4 regions of the Paenibacillus sp. YAE3 genome follow, and region 4 is predicted to be linked to each of the others. Evidence: predicted binding sites of a transcription regulator. Region 4 holds the regulator's gene; each other region holds the start of a gene.
What was found. The regulator Rex, encoded in region 4, represses fermentation and respiration genes when NADH is low (regulators of the CRP and FNR family bind a similar motif). The targets are predictions, from matches to a motif close to TTGTGAAATATTTCACAA.
Positions count from the first base shown of each region.

Region 1: the regulator Rex is predicted to act here: its motif matches at 2,397-2,414, upstream of AC27KL_RS22390 (cytochrome ubiquinol oxidase subunit I).
Region 2: the regulator Rex is predicted to act here: its motif matches at 1,584-1,601, upstream of nirB (nitrite reductase large subunit NirB).
Region 3: the regulator Rex is predicted to act here: its motif matches at 1,739-1,756, upstream of qoxA (cytochrome aa3 quinol oxidase subunit II).

Region 1 is NZ_BAAIYF010000013.1:47,931-52,608, reverse strand. It holds gene AC27KL_RS22400 (hypothetical protein) at 1-1,635, shown strand, start outside; gene AC27KL_RS22395 (hypothetical protein) at 1,773-2,258, shown strand; gene AC27KL_RS22390 (cytochrome ubiquinol oxidase subunit I) at 2,620-4,026, shown strand; gene cydB (cytochrome d ubiquinol oxidase subunit II) at 4,013-4,678, shown strand, end outside.
Region 2 is NZ_BAAIYF010000011.1:178,913-183,590, reverse strand. It holds gene AC27KL_RS21055 (hypothetical protein) at 1-13, shown strand, start outside; gene AC27KL_RS21050 (nucleotidyltransferase domain-containing protein) at 523-1,371, opposite strand; gene nirB (nitrite reductase large subunit NirB) at 1,623-4,028, shown strand; gene nirD (nitrite reductase small subunit NirD) at 4,044-4,394, shown strand; gene AC27KL_RS21035 (formate/nitrite transporter family protein) at 4,369-4,678, shown strand, end outside.
Region 3 is NZ_BAAIYF010000006.1:278,031-282,708, forward strand. It holds gene AC27KL_RS14045 (DUF2339 domain-containing protein) at 1-602, shown strand, start outside; gene AC27KL_RS14050 (HAD family hydrolase) at 729-1,457, opposite strand; gene qoxA (cytochrome aa3 quinol oxidase subunit II) at 1,893-2,855, shown strand; gene qoxB (cytochrome aa3 quinol oxidase subunit I) at 2,883-4,678, shown strand, end outside.
Region 4 is NZ_BAAIYF010000002.1:464,900-469,577, forward strand. It holds gene AC27KL_RS04955 (cell wall elongation regulator TseB-like domain-containing protein) at 1-280, opposite strand, end outside; gene AC27KL_RS04960 (amidohydrolase) at 305-1,615, opposite strand; gene AC27KL_RS04965 (redox-sensing transcriptional repressor Rex) at 1,581-2,255, opposite strand; gene dinG (ATP-dependent DNA helicase DinG) at 2,316-4,678, opposite strand, start outside.

The DNA.
Region 1 (4,678 bases), on a different contig from region 4:
AGCGTGAAATGGCTGCGAATTCTGGATCCGCTGCGGGGGCTGTTTGAAAGATCGGGAGTCGACTACGAAATGATGCGCCGCATATTGGAGGTCAAGCTGTTGATGGACGGCCGCAGGGTGCCGACGCTTATTCAGAAATCCTCCAAAACGGCTGACCCTGACAAGCAGTCCAACCAATTTATCAAGTCGCTGTGGTTTTACGTCATTATCAGTGTCATCTTGGTGCCGTTTATCGTTATGAAGACGAATTACATGTTTCAGATGAGCCTGGTGTTCGGCATCCTAATGTTCATGATCACGACTTCCATGATCTCTGACTTTTCATCCGTAATGCTGGACGTGCGTGACCGGAACATTTTGTTTTCCAAGCCGGTGCAGCGCCGAACGATCAGTATGGCGAAGATGCTGCACGTGATGATTTACCTGCTGCTGTTGACCGGATCGTTGACCGTGGTGCCGCTTTTGGTCAGTTTATTTAGGCAGGGCGTCTTGTTTTTTCTACTTTTCCTTGTGGAAATCGTGCTGATGGACTTTTTTATCGTCGCGCTGACGGCGGCGCTTTACTGGCTTGTACTGCGTTTTTTCGACGGGGAGAAGCTGAAGGACATCATCAATTACGTTCAGATCGGGCTGACCATCGTCATGACGGTGGGCTATCAGTTTATCTCCAGATTGTTTAACTTCATCGATCTGAAGGTCGCATTTAGGCCGCAATGGTGGGAGATATTCATATTTCCGGCTTGGTTCGCCTCCCCGTTCGAATGGCTGCTTGGCGAAGGGAAGTCGCCGCTGGTTATCGTCTTTTCCGTCCTTTCGGTCATCGGGACATTGGCTGCCTGGGGGTTGTATTCGCTGTTGATGCCTTCATTCGAACGGAATTTGCAGAAGCTCGCCAGCCATCACGGGCGGGGCAAGTCGGGAGGTTTCCGCCTGCAGGAAGGTCTGGGCAAGCTCTTTTGCCGGGGGCAGCTCGAAAGGCTCTTTTTCCGCTTTTCCTGGGACATGATGGGCCGGGAACGGGACTTTAAACTCAAGGTGTATCCGCAGCTTGGCTTTTCGATCGTCTTTCCGTTCATTTTCATGTTCAACATGCTGCGTTCGGAAGGCGGTTTTGCCGCCATGAGGACGGGCAAAGGGTTCCTGTTCCTGTACTTCTGCGCGCTGATGATCCCGAGCATCATCATGATGCTCAAATATTCGGGCAACTATAAAGGGGCCTGGATCTACCGAACCGCGCCGCTGACGGATACCGCGCCCGTCTACAAAGGCGCGCTGAAAGCCATGATCGTCCGGCTGTTTGCTCCGGTGTTTATTTTGCAGGCCGTCATCTTTCTGATTATTTTCGGCGCAAGGATTATTCCGGAACTCATCGTCATTCTGCTCGGGGTGCTGCTTTACGCGGTCGTCAGCTTTATGGCGCTGGAGAAGGGACTGCCGTTTTCGCAGCCGTTTCAAGGCTCGCAATCCGGCAGCGGGTTCGTCATTTTTGGGCTTTTAGTGCTGCTCGGCGTCTTCGCGGGTGCGCATTTTGGCTTTACATTTTTACCTTACGGCGAGTATTTATATATGCTGCTTCTGCTCGTTCTGAATCTCCTGGCTTGGAAGCTGGCTTTCCGCGAGCTGCCTGCGTCTTAAGTACCTGAATAGGTAAAATTACCCGTTCTTGCTCCGGCGAAAAAAATTTGCACTTTCCTGCCTATATTTCACACTTTGATTATGGTACAAAGAAGTAGTACATTAATAGATGAAATCATAAGGAGGTTTCTGAATTAATGTTCTATGAAGACAATGAGAACCTGACCATCATGACCTACACCTTGAATAGTGGCATTAAAGGAACTGTACCTTTATCGAATAAGCAAATTCAGGAATGGATCGAGTGCTATCGCACCGATGCGAAATTCATTACAGCTATTGGCAAGGAGTTTTTCGGCCTTAATCCAGAGCTGGTCGCGGATTTCAAAGTGCATAACCGTTTCTCCAACTACGCCGAAGTCATCAAGCCCGTAGGCAACCGCCCCACGGAATCGGATAATACCGATCAGCTGTCCAAAGCGTATGAAGAGAACCGCGTGTACTTCAAAGTCGACTGCAAATGCGGCACGACTTACACGACCTATTCCCAGTACTACACGACCAAATGGTATTGTTCCAAATGCAACGAGATCGTGTTTTTGGACAAGAAGAAGGGCAAAGTGGCTACGGACAAAGGCGATGCCTGGTACATGACGAACAAGTATTACGTAGCAAGAGACTAGCAGGAATTTGCGCGAAACGCCCGCCGTCCGGGCGAGAAGATATAGAGGAAATCCGAACCATTAAGGGACTGCTTTCGGGCCGCGTGCGGCTTGGGACGGTCCCTTTTGTTTGGGGCGATGCCTAAAATTTTTAATATTTTGTGACATAATTCACATAAGTGGGCTTTTGGACCTAAGATTGTGACATTTATCACATTTAGAATCCCGATGCTCTGCCAGAATACAGGAAGAAGGGGATTTTGCAGCCCGGAAGCGCGAAAGCCGGGTTTTTGCAAAATGCCGAGGAAAACAAAAGGATGGGGTATTCGAATCCATCGCCCAAGGGTTCTAACTTGAAAACTATGAGAAAGAGGGAAGAACAATGGACGTAATTATGCTGTCGCGGATTCAGTTTGCGGCAACGACGATTTTTCACTTTTTCTTCGTGCCCGTGTCCATCGGCCTGGCGTTTACGATCGCCATCATGGAGACGATGTACGTCGTCAAAGGCAAAGAAGAGTACAAACGGATGGCGAAGTTCTGGGGCAAGCTGTTCCTGATCAACTTCGCGATCGGCGTCGTGACGGGCATTCTGCAGGAATTCCAGTTCGGCATGAACTGGTCGGCGTATTCCCGGTTCGTCGGCGACGTATTTGGCGCTCCGCTGGCGGTAGAGGCGCTGCTTGCCTTTTTTATGGAATCGACGTTTATCGGACTTTGGATTTTCGGCTGGGAACGGCTTTCGAAAAAAGTGCATGCGCTGTGCATTTGGCTGGTTGCCATCGGGACGATCCTGTCCGCGTTTTGGATTTTGGCGGCGAACTCTTTCATGCAGCGTCCCGTCGGTTTTACGATCAACAACGGCCGGGCCGAAATGAACGACTTTTTGGCGCTGATCACGAACGGCCAGCTGCTGCTGGAGTTCCCGCATACGATATTGGCCGCGTTTATGACGGGCGCATTCCTCATTGCCGGGGTCAGCGCGTATAAGCTGCTCAAGAAACAAGACGTGCAGTTCTTCAAAAAATCGTTTGTGATCGCCACCGTCATCGGGCTTGTTTCCTCGATCGGCGTGGCGCTTGTCGGTCACCAGCAGGCCCAATATCTGGTCAAAACCCAACCGATGAAAATGGCTGCAACCGAAGCGCTGTGGGAAAACAGCGGCGACCCGGCGCCTTGGACGGTGACGGCGTTCATCGATACGGAAAACCAGCGAAATACCGGGGAGTTCCAGATCCCTTACCTGCTCAGCTTTTTGTCTTACAGCAAGTTTTCGGGCGAAGTGCAGGGCATGAAAGAGCTTCAAGCGCAATATGAGCAGCAATACGGCCCGGGCGATTATATTCCTCCGGTGCGCACGACCTTCTGGAGCTTCCGGATCATGGTGGCGAGCGGTACGCTGCTCATTCTGCTCAGCATGTACGGGGTATACTTGGCGGCGCGCAAAAGATTGGAAAACGGCAACAAATGGTTTATGCGCCTGATGGTTTTTGCGATTTCGCTGCCGATCATCGCCAATACGTCGGGCTGGATCATGACGGAAATCGGACGCCAGCCATGGACCGTGTTCGGACTGATGACGACCGCCGACGGCGTGTCCCCGAGCGTAACCGCGGGCCAAGTGCTGTTTTCGTTGATCGCCTTCGTAGCCATTTATGCCATACTGGCCGTCGTGATGGCCTACCTGTTTATCCGCGTTATCCAAAAGGGACCGTATGCCGCCGAAACGCAGGCGGAAACGTCCAGCGATCCATTCGATAAGGAGGAATACCGCCATGCTATCTCTTAATGAGCTGTGGTTCGTGCTCGTCGCGGTGCTGTTTACGGGGTTCTTTTTCCTCGAAGGTTTTGATTTCGGCATCGGGATGTCGACGGGCATTTTGGCGAAAACCGATACCGAACGCCGGGTGCTGATCAATTCCATCGGCCCGTTCTGGGATGCCAACGAGGTGTGGCTGCTGACGGCCGGAGGCGCGATGTTCGCGGCATTTCCGAACTGGTACGCCACGCTGTTCAGCGGATTTTATACGCCGCTTGTCCTGCTCCTGCTTGCGCTCATCGGGCGGGGGGTCGCCTTTGAATACCGGGGCAAGGTGGAGAAGGCTTCCTGGAAAAAAACATGGGACATCGTCATCCTGATCGGCAGCCTGCTGCCGCCGCTTCTGCTGGGCGTCGTGTTCGCCGATTTGATTCAAGGCTTGCCGATCGACCGGGCGATGGAAATGAAAGCTTCGTTTTTCGGCGATATCGTCAACTTCTATTCCGTGGTCGGCGGCCTGACGATGGTGGTGCTTTGCCTTGTGCACGGCCTGCTGTTCGCGACGCTGCGGGTGACGGGCGACCTTCAGGCCCGCGCGCGCCGCATGGCCCGCAGCCTGATGGTTCCGCTTGCGGTACTCGTTGTCGCGTTCTTTACGCTGACGTATTTCAACACCGGCATT
Region 2 (4,678 bases), on a different contig from region 4:
AAGAAGATTTTGATCTTGATTATTACCAATAGCATTGGTTATTTGTATATTTATAGTAATGAAATAAGTTGGGGGCGAAGCATGCATGGTTCTTGAAAAGGATCTTTTGCGTGCTTTTTTTTCGTGACTTTGAACGGAACCACATGCCGACTATTTATCTTGGAACTATGTCTGCATGATCATGAAATGAGGTCCATGAATAATCCGAGGCTACCATAAATGTTGAACCAGGCTGGATGCTTTGATCTGCGTTTTCAGTGACCTGGAACAAAGAACTGATGCAGACATGATCCGATGTTCATAACGCCAAGCGGCAGGATATGTTGATACTGTCGTTTTTTGTTATGCATATGCGTTATTACCCCGAAGAATTCAGGCAGAAGCTGGTGTTATGACCGGATTTATAGTTTGTGTGATATGATCGAACTTACTCGGGGCGATCCGCACAAACCGGACTTTGAAAAAGGATACGCCAGATTTTTTGGGATTTGCTCTTGTTGAATGAACGTTCAACCGATTACGTCAATACACACCTTTCATCTTTACCAGATGCTCCGTTTCCTGAATCAAATTACGCAGTGTTTCCAATGCCTTCTCTAAACCGGTTTGATCTTCCGTGACCAGGGTGATGATGTTATTGACTCTTTTGGAATATTGGCTTGGCACCGTGGAAAAAGAATCGGCGATGGCCGCAGCTCCTTTTTCGTTCATCCAATACGTTTCGTTCAGGGCAAACAAAACCTGATTCAAGCAGGAGACGGCCCTGAAACAGCATCCGGCGATATAAGATAAGTCTTTTTTAGGGATGCCTTTTTTTCCGATCTCCAGCGAAAAACTTGCTTCCCACAGAAATTTTTCGATGATCGCCTTTTGAAGCGCATGCGGGTAGGGGGTCATTCTGCTCTTCATTTCACCAACAAGTCCCGATGGATCCCATAACACCCTGCACAACGCTGCTTCAGCTGCATAAATCGCATTAAGGAATCCATGAGGATGCCCCGGCTGATAGTCGATCGTGAGATGTCCGGCGTGGCACTGCTCAATGACTTGGGACACTTTGCTGAGGTCACGGTATAAAAAATCAACCGGCATTTGCTTCACCTGCAGCCAGCCGCCGCCATTGATCCAGGATCCCCAACCGCCGATGTCCGTCATGACGTTGTCTCGATGATCGTCGTCCAAAGCCGAGGCTGCGCGGCGCAGTTGGGCAAGGTCCAGCCCTTTGTCTTGATCATAATAAATGCCGATATCGATATCGGAGCCGGGATGATGCGTTCCCTTCGCTCTTGAACTGCCCAATACCAGGGCTTGCACGCCGTCGACTTGCTTCAGAACGTCTACGAGTTTTGAAATGATCGCTTGCGCATCCATGCTTTTTCACTCCGCTTCCAAGTTTGAGTTTATCTCATCATAAACGATTTGGCTCTTTAGCGAATAGGGAGTAGATCGTTTGAAAAATCTGGTCCGCCTCAGCCTCCCAATATTAAAAATTCCTCAAAATTTTTCTTTTCCCAAATTTGAACCTTTTCCCATGTCTGTGATCTTTGATACATCCAAATCCTTGAAAATCAGCTACGCTTAACATGTAATAGATTTCACAATGTTGCACAGGAGGCGTGGCAATGCGAAAAAGATTGGTGATGATTGGCAACGGAATGGCGGGAGCACGGTGCATCGAGGAGATCCTTCGCCGCGACCGCGAGCGCTATGATGTGACGATGATTGGAGACGAACCTTATCCGAACTACAACCGCATCATGTTGTCCCCTGTGCTGCAGGGCAAAACGACGTTCGAGGAAATTACGATCAACGATTGGGATTGGTATCAATCCAATGACATACATTTGCTGGCGAATGAGCGCGTGGTGGCGATCGACCGGGAAGCAAAACAAGTCACGACGGATCGGGGAAGCGTGGTGCCTTATGACGAGCTGATTATCGCGACGGGGTCAAGCGCGTTTATTCTGCCGGTACCGGGGCATACGCTCGACGGCGTGATCGGCTTCCGCACGATTGACGACACCAAAATGATGCTGGAAGCGGCCAAACGCTACAGAAAGGCGGTCGTTATCGGGGGCGGACTGTTGGGCCTGGAAGCGGCGCGCGGGCTGATGAACCAAGGGATGGACGTGCATGTCGTGCATTTGCTGCCGTACTTGATGGAGATGCAGCTGGACCCGGCAGCCGCGAAGCTGCTGCAGCGGGACTTGGAAGCCCAGGGCATGAAGTTCCTGATGGAGAAAAAAACGACGGAAATCTACGGCGACAGCCGGGTACAAGGACTGCGATTCGAAGACGGCACCAGCGTCGAATGCGATCTTGTCGTGATGGCCGTCGGCATCCGGCCGAACGTCGCGTTGGCGCGCGAAGCGGGGCTGGCGGTGGGCCGGGGCATCCAGGTTAATGACGTCATGCAGACGTCGGACCCTTGCGTATATGCGGTCGGCGAATGCGCCGAACACCGCGGCATCGCTTATGGATTGGTGGCGCCGCTGTATGAGCAGGGCGTCGTGCTTGCAGACCATCTGACAGGCCGGCCGACGGAAGGGTACCATGGCAGCGTGCTGTCCACGCAGTTGAAGGTGGCGGGCTGCGACCTGTTCAGCGGCGGTGAAATTCATGCAGACGAAAATACGAAGGCAATCGTGGTGCAGGACGAATTTGCCGGAGCCTATAAAAAGGTGTTGGTCCGTGACGGAAAGGTCGTCGGGGTCGTTCTCTATGGGGATGTTTCGGACGGCAACCGGCTGTTCAACATGCTGAAAAAAGGAAGCGACATTCAGGAATATACGAGCGCATCGGTGCTGCACAAAGCCGGGGATGACGGGGGACTGGACGTGGCGGCGATCAGCGCGGACGAGACGATCTGCGGATGCAACGGCGTGACGAAAGGAAGAATCGTCGGTGCGATCCTCGAACATGGATTAACGACCTTCGATGAAGTCAAATCCTTGACGAAAGCCGGCGGCTCGTGCGGCAAATGCCGCGGCATGGTCGAAGCGATCCTCGCGCATACGCTTGGCGACAAATTCGATGCCTCGGCGCAAAAAGCGGCCGGCATGTGCGGCTGCACGACGTTGTCCCGCGACGAGGTCGTCGCCGCGATCAAGGAGAAAGGGCTGCAGTCGCCAAGGGAAGTGCGCATCGTGCTTGGGTTTGCGCATGAGGAAGGCTGCTCCAAATGCCGTCCGGCGTTGAACTACTACCTGCGGATGCTGCGTCCCGAGACGTATGCCGACGACAAGGCTTCCCGGTACGTGAACGAGCGGATGGAAGGCAACATCCAGAAGGACGGCACCTTCTCCGTCATTCCGCGGATGTATGGAGGCACGACGACGCCGGAGGATCTGATCCGCATCGGCGAAGTGGCGAAAAAATACGAGGTGCCGCTGGTGAAAATCACGGGGGCCAGCCGCATCGGCCTGTACGGCGTGAAAAAAGAGGATGTCCCTAAAGTGTGGGAAGAGCTGGAGATGCGTTCGGGGTATGCCTACTCGAAATCGCTGCGGAACGTGAAGTCGTGCGTCGGCTCGAGATTTTGCCGCTTCGGCACGCAGGATTCGCTGGGGCTCGGCATCCGGCTCGAGCAGGAGATCGAGATGGTCGACACGCCGCACAAAATGAAAATGGGCGTCACCGGCTGCCCGCGGAACTGCGCTGAGGTGCTCACCAAAGATTTTGGCGTGGTGTGCGTGGAAAACGGATATCAGCTTTATTTTGGCGGCAACGGCGGCACCGAGGTCCGGGAATGCGACAGCCTGACGACGGTGGCAACAGAAGAGGATGTCATCAGGCTCGCCAAAGCTTACGTGCAGCTCTACCGGGAAACGGGCATCTACGGCGAACGCACGGCCCCTTGGGTGAACCGGATGGGCGCGGATTGGGTGCGCCAAATGCTGGCGGATGAAGCGGAGGTCGAAATTTTGGTCGGTCGCTTCGAAGCGGCGAAAAGCACGTACCGCGAAGCCTGGAAAGCCGCGCTCGACAACGAGGAACGCCGCAGCATGTACACGGTGGAAAAACCATAACGGGGAGGGAACCGCATGAGCGCTACAAAGGAACTGGTGAAAGTGATGAAGCTGGAGGACCTGAAGCCGCTGATCGGCAAGGAGGTCCAGGTGCGGGACGAAACGATCGCATTATTCCGGCTGTCAAACGGCGAGGTGCGCGCCGTAGGCAACCGGTGCCCGCACAAAAACGGGCCGCTGGCCGAGGGAATCGTGTCGGGCGAGTACGTATTTTGCCCGCTGCATGATTGGAAAATCTCGCTGACGACGGGCGAGGTGCAAAAGCCGGACGACGGCTGCATCGCCACGTACGAAACCGCGGTGATCGACGGTTACGTCTATGTTGGGGGGCGGAAGCATCATGCAAAACACGATCCAAATCGTTGAAAACGCCGGGATCGGCAAGGTAAACCTGCTGAACCGGAGTTTGGGGAAATACCTTGTGTCTTCGATGCTGGCCGGCTTGTTCGTTGGCTTTGGCATCATCCTGATCTTTACGATTGGCGGGTTGTTGTCCCCGGCCCATGCTCCCGCCACGAAAATCGTGATGGGGGTCAGCTTCGGCATCGCCTTGAGTCTTGTTTTGATGGCCGGATCGGATCTGTTTACCGGGAACAACTTCGTCATGGTCGTCAGCACGCTGAACAAAAAAACGACCTGGCTGGATACGG
Region 3 (4,678 bases), on a different contig from region 4:
TCGTCATTGGAACCGCGGGCATCGTCCTAGGCATGGTGCTGAAAAGTTATATGCAGCAAATCACGGCAGCCATCGTATTGCTGTACGGCGCGGCGGGCACGCTGTTTTTGGCCATCCATCGCATCTTTTCCGCCGAAACCCTTTCCTGGCTCGTGCTGCTGGCCTCCCTTGCGGTTCTGTCGTACGCGCTGCGGCGTATGCCGCAACGGATGTTGTCCAACCGCTGGCCGGATATTCTCATGTGGATCGATGCCGGGCTTGCGATCATTTTTATGACCGAGGCGACCAACGTGCTGACCGGCGGGCTGACGAAAGACCTGCGGCATTTGGTTTTGTCCGCGGTGTGGGCGGTGTACGCCATCGCCGTCATCGTATGCGGCGTCTTGCTTCAGCGCCGGATGGTCCGGCTTGCCGGCATCGGCTTGCTGTTCCTCACGCTGGTCAAAGTCATCGTCGCCGACCTGCCGGACGTATCCGTTGCGGTCAGAGCCATTTTGTTCATCGGACTTGGCGCGATCGGCATCATCGTCTCCAGGCTCATGTACAAACGCAAACAGGTTCCGCCGCAATCGCCGCCTGATGATGCGACTGTGGAACGTTAATGCCGGTGCGTCGGTACCTGCCTGAACTTATACGAGAAATCGTTTATAGGATGTAAATGAAAACAAAGCAGCCGCGACCCCGTAACGGGAATGCGGCTGCTTTGTTTTCGTTCATCCCTGAATCCTTTAAGCCAGCAGCAGCCCGGCAAGCTCCCGGTAACTGCCTGCCGTATACTGCGGCTGATGTTCCGTTTCGGGCTCAACCTGCCTGTGGTTGAACCAGATCGCGGTCCAGCCCGCATCCAGCGCCCCGATCACGTCGTTTCGCCACGAATCGCCGATGTAGAAGCAGCGCGAAGGATCCGTCCCCGTTTGTTCATTGACGCGGGCAAACAGGCGCGGATCCGGTTTGTCGTAACCGACCGCCCCCGATACGAAAATATGGCCAGAAGGGATGGCGGCATCCAGCGCCAGCGCCTTGATTTTGGCCATCTGGTGCTCCGCCGGTCCGTTCGTGATCAGTCCGACGACATGACCGGCCGCCTGCAACTCGCCGATCAGCTCCGTTGCCCCCGGAAACGGGCGGATCCGGAACTGGCGCTCCAGGTATTGTTCCTGAATCCGGGCCGCCTCCCCATCCGTCACCGCGATCCCGAATTCCGCCAAAGCCAGTTTGGCCCTTTGGATCCTCATCTCCTGCAAATCCCGTTCCGCTCCGGCGGCATTGACCGCGCCATGGCTGGCGGAAAGCTTGTCGCTGTAATATCTGAATCGGTGATATACCGCTTCATACGGAAAGTCGTCTCCGGTGCCGAGCACATGCCGAAGCGCCTCCCTCAGCGGCTGCAAATGATCGTAAAGCGTATCATCCACGTCAAAAAATATCCCTTTTGCGTTCGTCCGTTTCTCTCCCATTGCGTTTCCTCTCCTATGGTCCGGATTGCAAAATCCTTATTGTGATGTTTGTTACGGCAAACGAATTTATGTCTATTTTAGCACATGATGCCGCGGTACAAGCGGGTTTCAGCGACCGCCGGACACGGGTAAAAAAACTTACCCCGGGCTTAAAACCCTTTCAATTGTGACAGAACTGGCACAACTGTTCCCCGCCCGTTCAATTTTGAACAAAAATGAAAATCGCCGAATTTAGCCTTTTTCAAAGCTTAATCGGATTTTTTGGCCTTTTTTCGTGAAGAATGTGAAGATTATCACAGAATAATTGTATTTTATTTACAATTATGTATTCTACTGTATTTGTTTTCTTTTTCACAAGTTACTATGCTATGGCTATAAGGATTCGCGAATTATCCAAACACTCAGCGATTAAGGCATGCTAGAAAGGAGTTTCCCGTGAAGAAAAAAAGATGGTTGTTTTCACTCATTTTTATTTCCGTCGTCATGCTGCTCAGCGGATGCGATACGAAACTGATGGTCCTGGATCCGAAAGGGCCGGTAGCGAAAACACAATCCAATACAATTATCTTCTCTATTCTGATGATGGCGCTCGTGTTAATCGTCGTGTACATCCTGTACATTTTCATGTTGACCAAATACCGGGCCAGCAAAACGCCGGACGATTATGAACCGCCTCATATGGAAGGAAGCAAATGGCTCGAATTTATCTGGACTGCCATTCCGATTATCATCGTAGCCATTTTGTCTGTCGTTACCGTACGTACGACTTATGCCGTAGAAAAGGTGCCGGCCGGCTATGAGGATCAAAAGCCGCTTGTCATCTACGCCTCCTCTTCCAACTGGAAATGGCACTTCAGCTATCCGGAGGAAGGCATCGAAACGGTAAACTACGTCAACATCCCTACGCACCGTCCGGTCGAGTTCCGTCTCTACTCGTACGGTCCGATTTCAAGCTTCTGGGTTCCGCAGCTCGGCGGACAGAAATACGCGATGAGCGACATGGTCACCAAGCTGAATCTCGTCGCCGAACATGAAGGTTCGTACATGGGTAAAAACTCGAACTTCTCCGGTAAAGGTTTCGCCCAAATGGAATTCGAGGTACTTGCCCAATCTCCTGCTGATTACACGAAATGGGTCAACGAGGTGCAGCAAACCGCTCCGAAACTGACCGAGCAGGAATTCAACTCCGTATTGCATACGGACTTCGTCGGACGCAAGTCTTACAGCTCCACGCACCTGAAATTCTCGCCTCCGCCTATGGATATGTCCGAACACGGCCATGGCGGGGACAATTCGACAGACAGCAAGGAATCCGGCAAGGATTCCGCGGATCATATGCAGGACATGGGTGACATGAAAGACATGAACGATCATTCTTCCATGGAACACGGTCACTAACATCATGGAGAAAGGAGAACAAACTGCATGAAATGGGACGAATTTTTTGTTACCGGCGAGCCGATGATCTACGCGGCCGATGTCAGCATCGTGCTCGTATCGCTCGCCATCGTGATCGGATTGACCTATTTCAAAAAATGGGGCTATCTGTGGCGTGAGTGGCTCACCACCGTGGACCACAAAAAAATCGGCATTATGTATATTTTGTCGGCGTTGATCATGCTGTTCCGCGGCGGCGTCGACGCCCTGTTGATGCGGGCGCAGCTCGCGACGCCGGACTCCAAATTTTTGGATGCCCAGCACTACAATGAGATATTTACGACGCACGGGGTTATCATGATTTTGTTCATGGCGATGCCGTTTGTCATCGGGATGATGAACGTGGTCGTTCCGCTGCAAATCGGGGCCCGCGACGTCGCTTTCCCTAGACTTAACGCCGTCAGCTTCTGGATGTTCTTTATGGGAGCGATGCTGTTTAACATTTCGTTTGTGATCGGGGGATCGCCGGATGCCGGCTGGTCCGCATACTTCCCGCTCGCAAGCCTTGAATTCAGCCCGACGGTAGGCAATAACTACTACTCGCTCGCGCTGCAAATATCCGGTATCGGTACGCTGATGACGGGCGTCAACTTTATCGTGACGATCCTGAAGATGCGTGCTCCAGGCATGAAACTGATGCGTATGCCGATGTTCACCTGGTCGGTACTCATTACGAACGTCATTATTTTGTTTGCTTTCCCTGTGCTCACCGTAGCGCTTGCCCTGATGATGTTCGACCGCGTGTTCGGAAGCCAGTTCTTTACGATGGCCAACGGCGGTATGGATATGCTCTGGGCCAACTTGTTCTGGGTTTGGGGACACCCTGAAGTATATATCGTTATCTTGCCTGCTTTCGGTATTTTCAGCGATATTATTTCCACGTTCTCGAAAAAGAATTTGTACGGCTACAAATCGATGGTTGTCAGCATGGTCGCCATCTCGGTCCTGTCCTTTCTCGTATGGGCGCACCACTTCTATACGATGGGCCAAGGCGCCATGGTCAACGGCTTTTTCTCCATCACGACGATGGCGATCGCGGTTCCGACCGGGGTCAAAATTTTCAACTGGCTGTTTACGCTCCGCAAAGGCAAAATCTCGTTCACGTCTCCGATGCTGTACGCGATGGGCTTTATCCCGATCTTTACGATCGGCGGCGTAACCGGCGTCATGCTTGCGATGGCAAGCGCCGACTATCAGTATCACAATACGATGTTCCTGGTGGCCCACTTCCACTATGTGCTTATTCCAGGTACGGTATTCGGGGTACTGGCCGGCATGCATTACTGGTTCCCTAAAATGTTCGGCTTCCGCCTGAACGAACGTCTGGCCAAAACGGCCTTCTGGCTGATCATCGTCGGCTTCAACGTGGCTTTCATGCCGCTGTTCTTCCTTGGACTTAACGGCATGACGCGCCGGATGTACACCTATTCGGCCAGCACCGGCTACGGTCCGCTGAACATGATCGCGACGATCGGCGCTCTCATTCTTGCGGTCGGCTTCGTGGTCCTGTGCTACAACTTCTTCTACAGCTTCCGCCACAGCCCACGCAACGAGGGCGGGGATCCATGGGATGCGCGTACGCTGGAATGGAGCACGCCAAGCCCGGTTCCGGTTTACAACTTTGCGAAAGTGCCTGTCGTGCATTCCGAAGATGCTTTCTGGCATGCCAAAAAGCATAACGTTCCGCTTTATGAAGAAGGACCTTACGAAGAGATTCATATGCCAAACAACAGCGGGCAACCGTTCATTCTCGGCGTAATCATGTTTTTCCTGGGCTTTTTCCT
Region 4 (4,678 bases):
CCGATTTCACTTTGCCGTTTTCGTCCATCGTCACCCACACCATGATCGGACGGTTGTCTTTGTCCAACCCTTCGATCGCCCAGCAGATCGTATCCCATACCGATTTTTGGGCTTCGGTCACCTTCACGAGGCTTGTCTCCTGTTTGGCCTTCAGAATGGCCGCCGTCTCTTGCGCGCGGATATCCTGCGTTACGTATATGTAATAACGGTAAAGCCCGAACACGATCAGCAGAAACGCGACGATGCCGAGAAAAATCCATTTCTTTTTGTTCTTTAGCATAAGTTCCCCTATCTTTGGCCGTTCTTACCGGGACAAGAGACCTTCGAACGCGGCTTGGGCTTCCCGGCGGATGCGCTCTTCGTCCATCGTCAGGCACGCGCCATGCTTCACGATCTGCTTGCCGTCCACCCACACATGTTCGACGTCTTTGCCGCTAGCCGAGTAGATCGCGTGGGAAATCAGATCGGTATGCGGAAGAAAATGGGCTTGATCGGTATTTAGTGCGATAAAATCGGCTTTCATGCCCGGCGCAAGGGTACCGACGTCCTGCAGGAAAAGGGATTGCGCTCCGTATACCGTTCCCATTTTCAAGGCTTCGTAAGCCGGAACCGCCGTCGGGTCGCCGGACACCCCTTTGTGGATGAGCGCCGCAAGACGCATTTCCTCGAACATGTCCAAATTGTTGTTGCTGGCCGCGCCGTCGGTGCCGAGCGAGACCGTTACGCCCGCTTTGAGCAGATCCGTCACGCGGGCCACGCCGCTCGCCAGCTTCAGGTTGCTGCCCGGATTGTGGGACACGGCCACGTTGTTGCGCGCCAAAATGCCGATTTCTTCATCGGTCAAGTGAACGGCATGGGCGACCAGGGACGGTCTTGAAAATACGCCGAGCTTCTCCAAATGGGCGACCGGACGCAAGCCGTAATCCCGAACGTTTTGCTCGACCTCGGCAATCGTTTCGGACATATGGGTATGCATCGGCAAATCCAGGTCAAAGGCGGCCTGCACGAATTTCTCGATGAAATCCGGAGGACATGTATACGGCGCGTGCGGCGAAATCATCGTCGTGATCCGGCCGTCCGCTTTGCCGTTCCAATCGCGTGCGAACTGGATCGCCTCGTTCAGCTTGTGACGCTGAATGTCCTCGGAGCATAACCCGATGACGCCCCGCATCAGGGACGCGCGGATTCCCGACTCTTCTGTCACCTTGGCGACCTGGTCCATATGGTCATACATGTCCAGGAAGGTCGTCGTCCCGCCCTTGAGCATTTCCAGCACCGACAGCGCCGTTCCCCAATAGACGTCGGAGGAGGTAAACTTGGCTTCCATCGGCCACATTTTCTCCTGCAGCCAAATTTGCAGGGCCAGGTCGTCCCCGTACCCCCGCAGCAGCGACATCGCCGCATGCCCGTGCGTATTGATCAGACCGGGCATAAAAAACAGATGCGTGCCGTCGAATACGGGAACATCGTTTTCAAGCTCCGGCATTTCTTCCCCTATATAAGCAATGCGGTCGCCTTCGATGACCATGCAGCCCTGGATTACGGGCTTGTCTTTGTCAGGCACGGCAAAGCTGCCGTTTTTAATGATCCATTGGTTTGTCTTGTTCTCCGCCATCAGCTGAATCGTCCTTTCCGTTATTCAAATAATAAGCCAGGCTCAGCAGGTCCGTCGTGAAATCCGCCGCATGGATCCGGATGTTGGCCGGCGCCTTCAGAATGGTCGGCGCGAAGTTCAGGATCGCCTCGATCCCGGCGCCAATAAGCTGGTCGGCCACGTTCTGGGCCTCGACGGCGGGCACCGTAATGATGCCGATTCGGATATTCCGGTTTTTGATCGTATCCGTGATCTCTTCCATCGGCTGCACCGTCAGCGTATTGATTTTTTTGCCGATTTTTTTCGGATTTTCGTCGAAGACCGCCACGATTTTAATGTTTTCGCGCAGGTAAAAGTTGTAGTTGGAAAGCGCCTGTCCCAGGTTGCCGGCGCCCACCAGCACCGCGTTGATCTGCTGATCCAGGTTCAGGATGTGGCGGATTTTTTCGATCAGGTACGAAACGTCGTATCCGATCCCTTTCCGGCCGAAATCCCCGAAATACGCAAGATCCTTGCGGATTTGCGCCGGGTTCAGGTCCAGTCGCTGGCCAAGCTCCTGGGAGGAGACCGTCGCTACCTCCCGCTTGTGCAAATCATTCAAATAACGTAAATATACAGGCAATCTGCGGACGACCGCTTCGGAAATTTTCTCCGATTTCATGCATGTTCCCCCTATTTAACAGCTTAATTTCTATCGTTCGATCCTATGAAAAGGGTCATTTTAACCCTCTTGAAGCCATTCAGATATACGGGGAACCATTTTTTCCGTATTCATATGCTCCATCTTTGGCCCCGGCAAGGAATAGAGAAAATATTTCCCGTAGTAAGACTCGATTACGCGCGTATCGTAAACGATGACGATTCCGCGGTCATTCGCTGTACGAACCAAGCGGCCGAAGCCCTGCTTAAAGCGGATGACCGCCTGCGGCACGGAAAGCTTCATGAACGGATTTTTCTTCTGGCGCTGCAACAGTTCGGCTTTCGCTTCGTTCAGCGGGTGGTTCGGCGGCTGGAACGGAAGCCTTACGATCGCCAGGCAGGTCAACGCTTCGCCGGGGATATCGACTCCCTCCCAGAAGCTGCTCGTACCGAGCAGCACCGAAGCGCTGCTGTCTTGAAACCGGCGAATGAGCTTGGTGCGGCTGCCGCTGTCCACGCCTTGGCCGAGCACGGTGATATCGCTGCCCGCAAGGGCGTTTTTCAGCGGTTCATGCACCTGCCGGAGCATCCGGTACGAGGTGAACAGCACCAGCATTCGGCCATGGGTTGCGATCGCCGCGTCGGCCAGGGACCGCACGAGGGTGTCCACGAACACCGGATCGCCGACGCTTCCTTTTACGCTCGGGAAATCCCGCGGAATGACCAGCAATGCCTGGTCGCGGTATTTGAACGGGGAAGGAAGCTGCACGGATACCAGCCTGCCGCTCTCCTGGTCTTCCTGCAGACCAAGATTATCGATCATGTATTGGAAGGACTTGTCCACCGACAAAGTAGCCGACGTTAATATAACGCTTTTCTTTTTATCGAAAAACAACTCCTTGAGCTGTTTGCTGACGTCCACCGGAACCGCATACAGCTGAAGCGATTTGCTGCGGAAATGGCTGCTCGCCTCCATCCAATAAACGACGGTGGCATCGTCCAGATTCATGAACGTCCTCAGATCGTCCCGTTCGGCAGCCAGGTCCTTGAACAGGCCGCTAAGATCCGTTATCAGGCTGTCCGCGCTGTAATCGTCTTCGTTTTCCTTGTATTCGGCCAGCATTTTTTCGCCGCGGCGGACGATTTCGCTCATTTTCACATGGATCTGGTTCTCCATCGCCTTCAATGTTTCCCATTCCTGCGGCCATTTCGACGGCTGGAGCCTCAGCACATATTGCCCGGATTCTCCCGGCGCGGCGTCATTCCTTTCCGGCATCAGGGCGAACAGGGATTCGCTGAGCTTGTCCCAAGTTTCCTTGACGTCGACCAAATCTTCGCTGATGCGGTCGATCGCCGCGATCCAGTCGCCGGCCCGCTCCTGCCCGGACGACTGCAGTTGTTGGCGGAGGGCGATAAGCTGTCCGCTCCGCGCATCTTTGTACAGACGCGTAAGGGTGTGGACGACGCTGAAATATTTCATGTGCAGCCCCAGATGTTTGCCGGCAACGTCCTCCAAATGGTGGGCTTCGTCAATGACGAGGCGCTCATAGGACGGCAGCAGCTGATGACCCGCTTTAACGTCCGTGAACAGCTTGGAGTGGTTCGTAATGACGACGTCGGCGATGCCCGCCTCATGTTTCGCGCGGTGATAATAACATTTGCGGAACCACGGGCAGGCTCGGCCCAGGCAGGAATCCGAATCGCTGCTCACCGTTTCCCAGAAGTCGCCGCCCCTTCCCCCGAGATTCAGCTCCTCGTCGTCGCCGTTTTCGGTTTGCGCAAGCCATACGATCATCTGCGCAGCGGTAATCGTATCTTCCTTGGGATTAAAAAAGTCTCTTCTGTTTATTTTATGTTCAAATTTTCTCAAACACAAATAATGTTGTCTTCCCTTAAAGACCGCCGCCTTGAAAGGGAACGGCACAACCTGCGTCAACAAAGGCACGTCGCGCTCCCGCAGCTGCTCCTGAAGGTTGATCGTGTGCGTGCTGATCATCACCTTTTGCTGCTGCTTGACGCTTTGGTAAATGGAAGGAATAAGGTATCCCAGCGATTTGCCGGTGCCCGTTCCCGCCTCGATCAACAGATGCTTGTCCTCGTTCAGCGCGTTCATCACCTGATCGAACATGATCGTTTGCGGTTCGCGCTCCTCGTATTGGGGCATAATAGCCTTAAGACGCTTCTGAATTTCGCCCAAATATTCCTTGAACTCCACCCCGGCGAGAGGGTTGTCGTCCGTTTCGTCCCGCGGCGGTTTCATTTCCGTCCAGTCTTCGACGGCTAGCGCAAACTGGCGGTAAAACGTATGGCTGTTCAGGTCCTGAATCGGCTCCTGCTCCTTTTCCTGGCACAGGCCGTCAAAAAACCATCCCAAATCGCTGTCTTCGTCGGCAAACAGTTCGGTGAGCCGCTGCAGCGTGATGAGAGGCAAATCCCTGAGTTCTG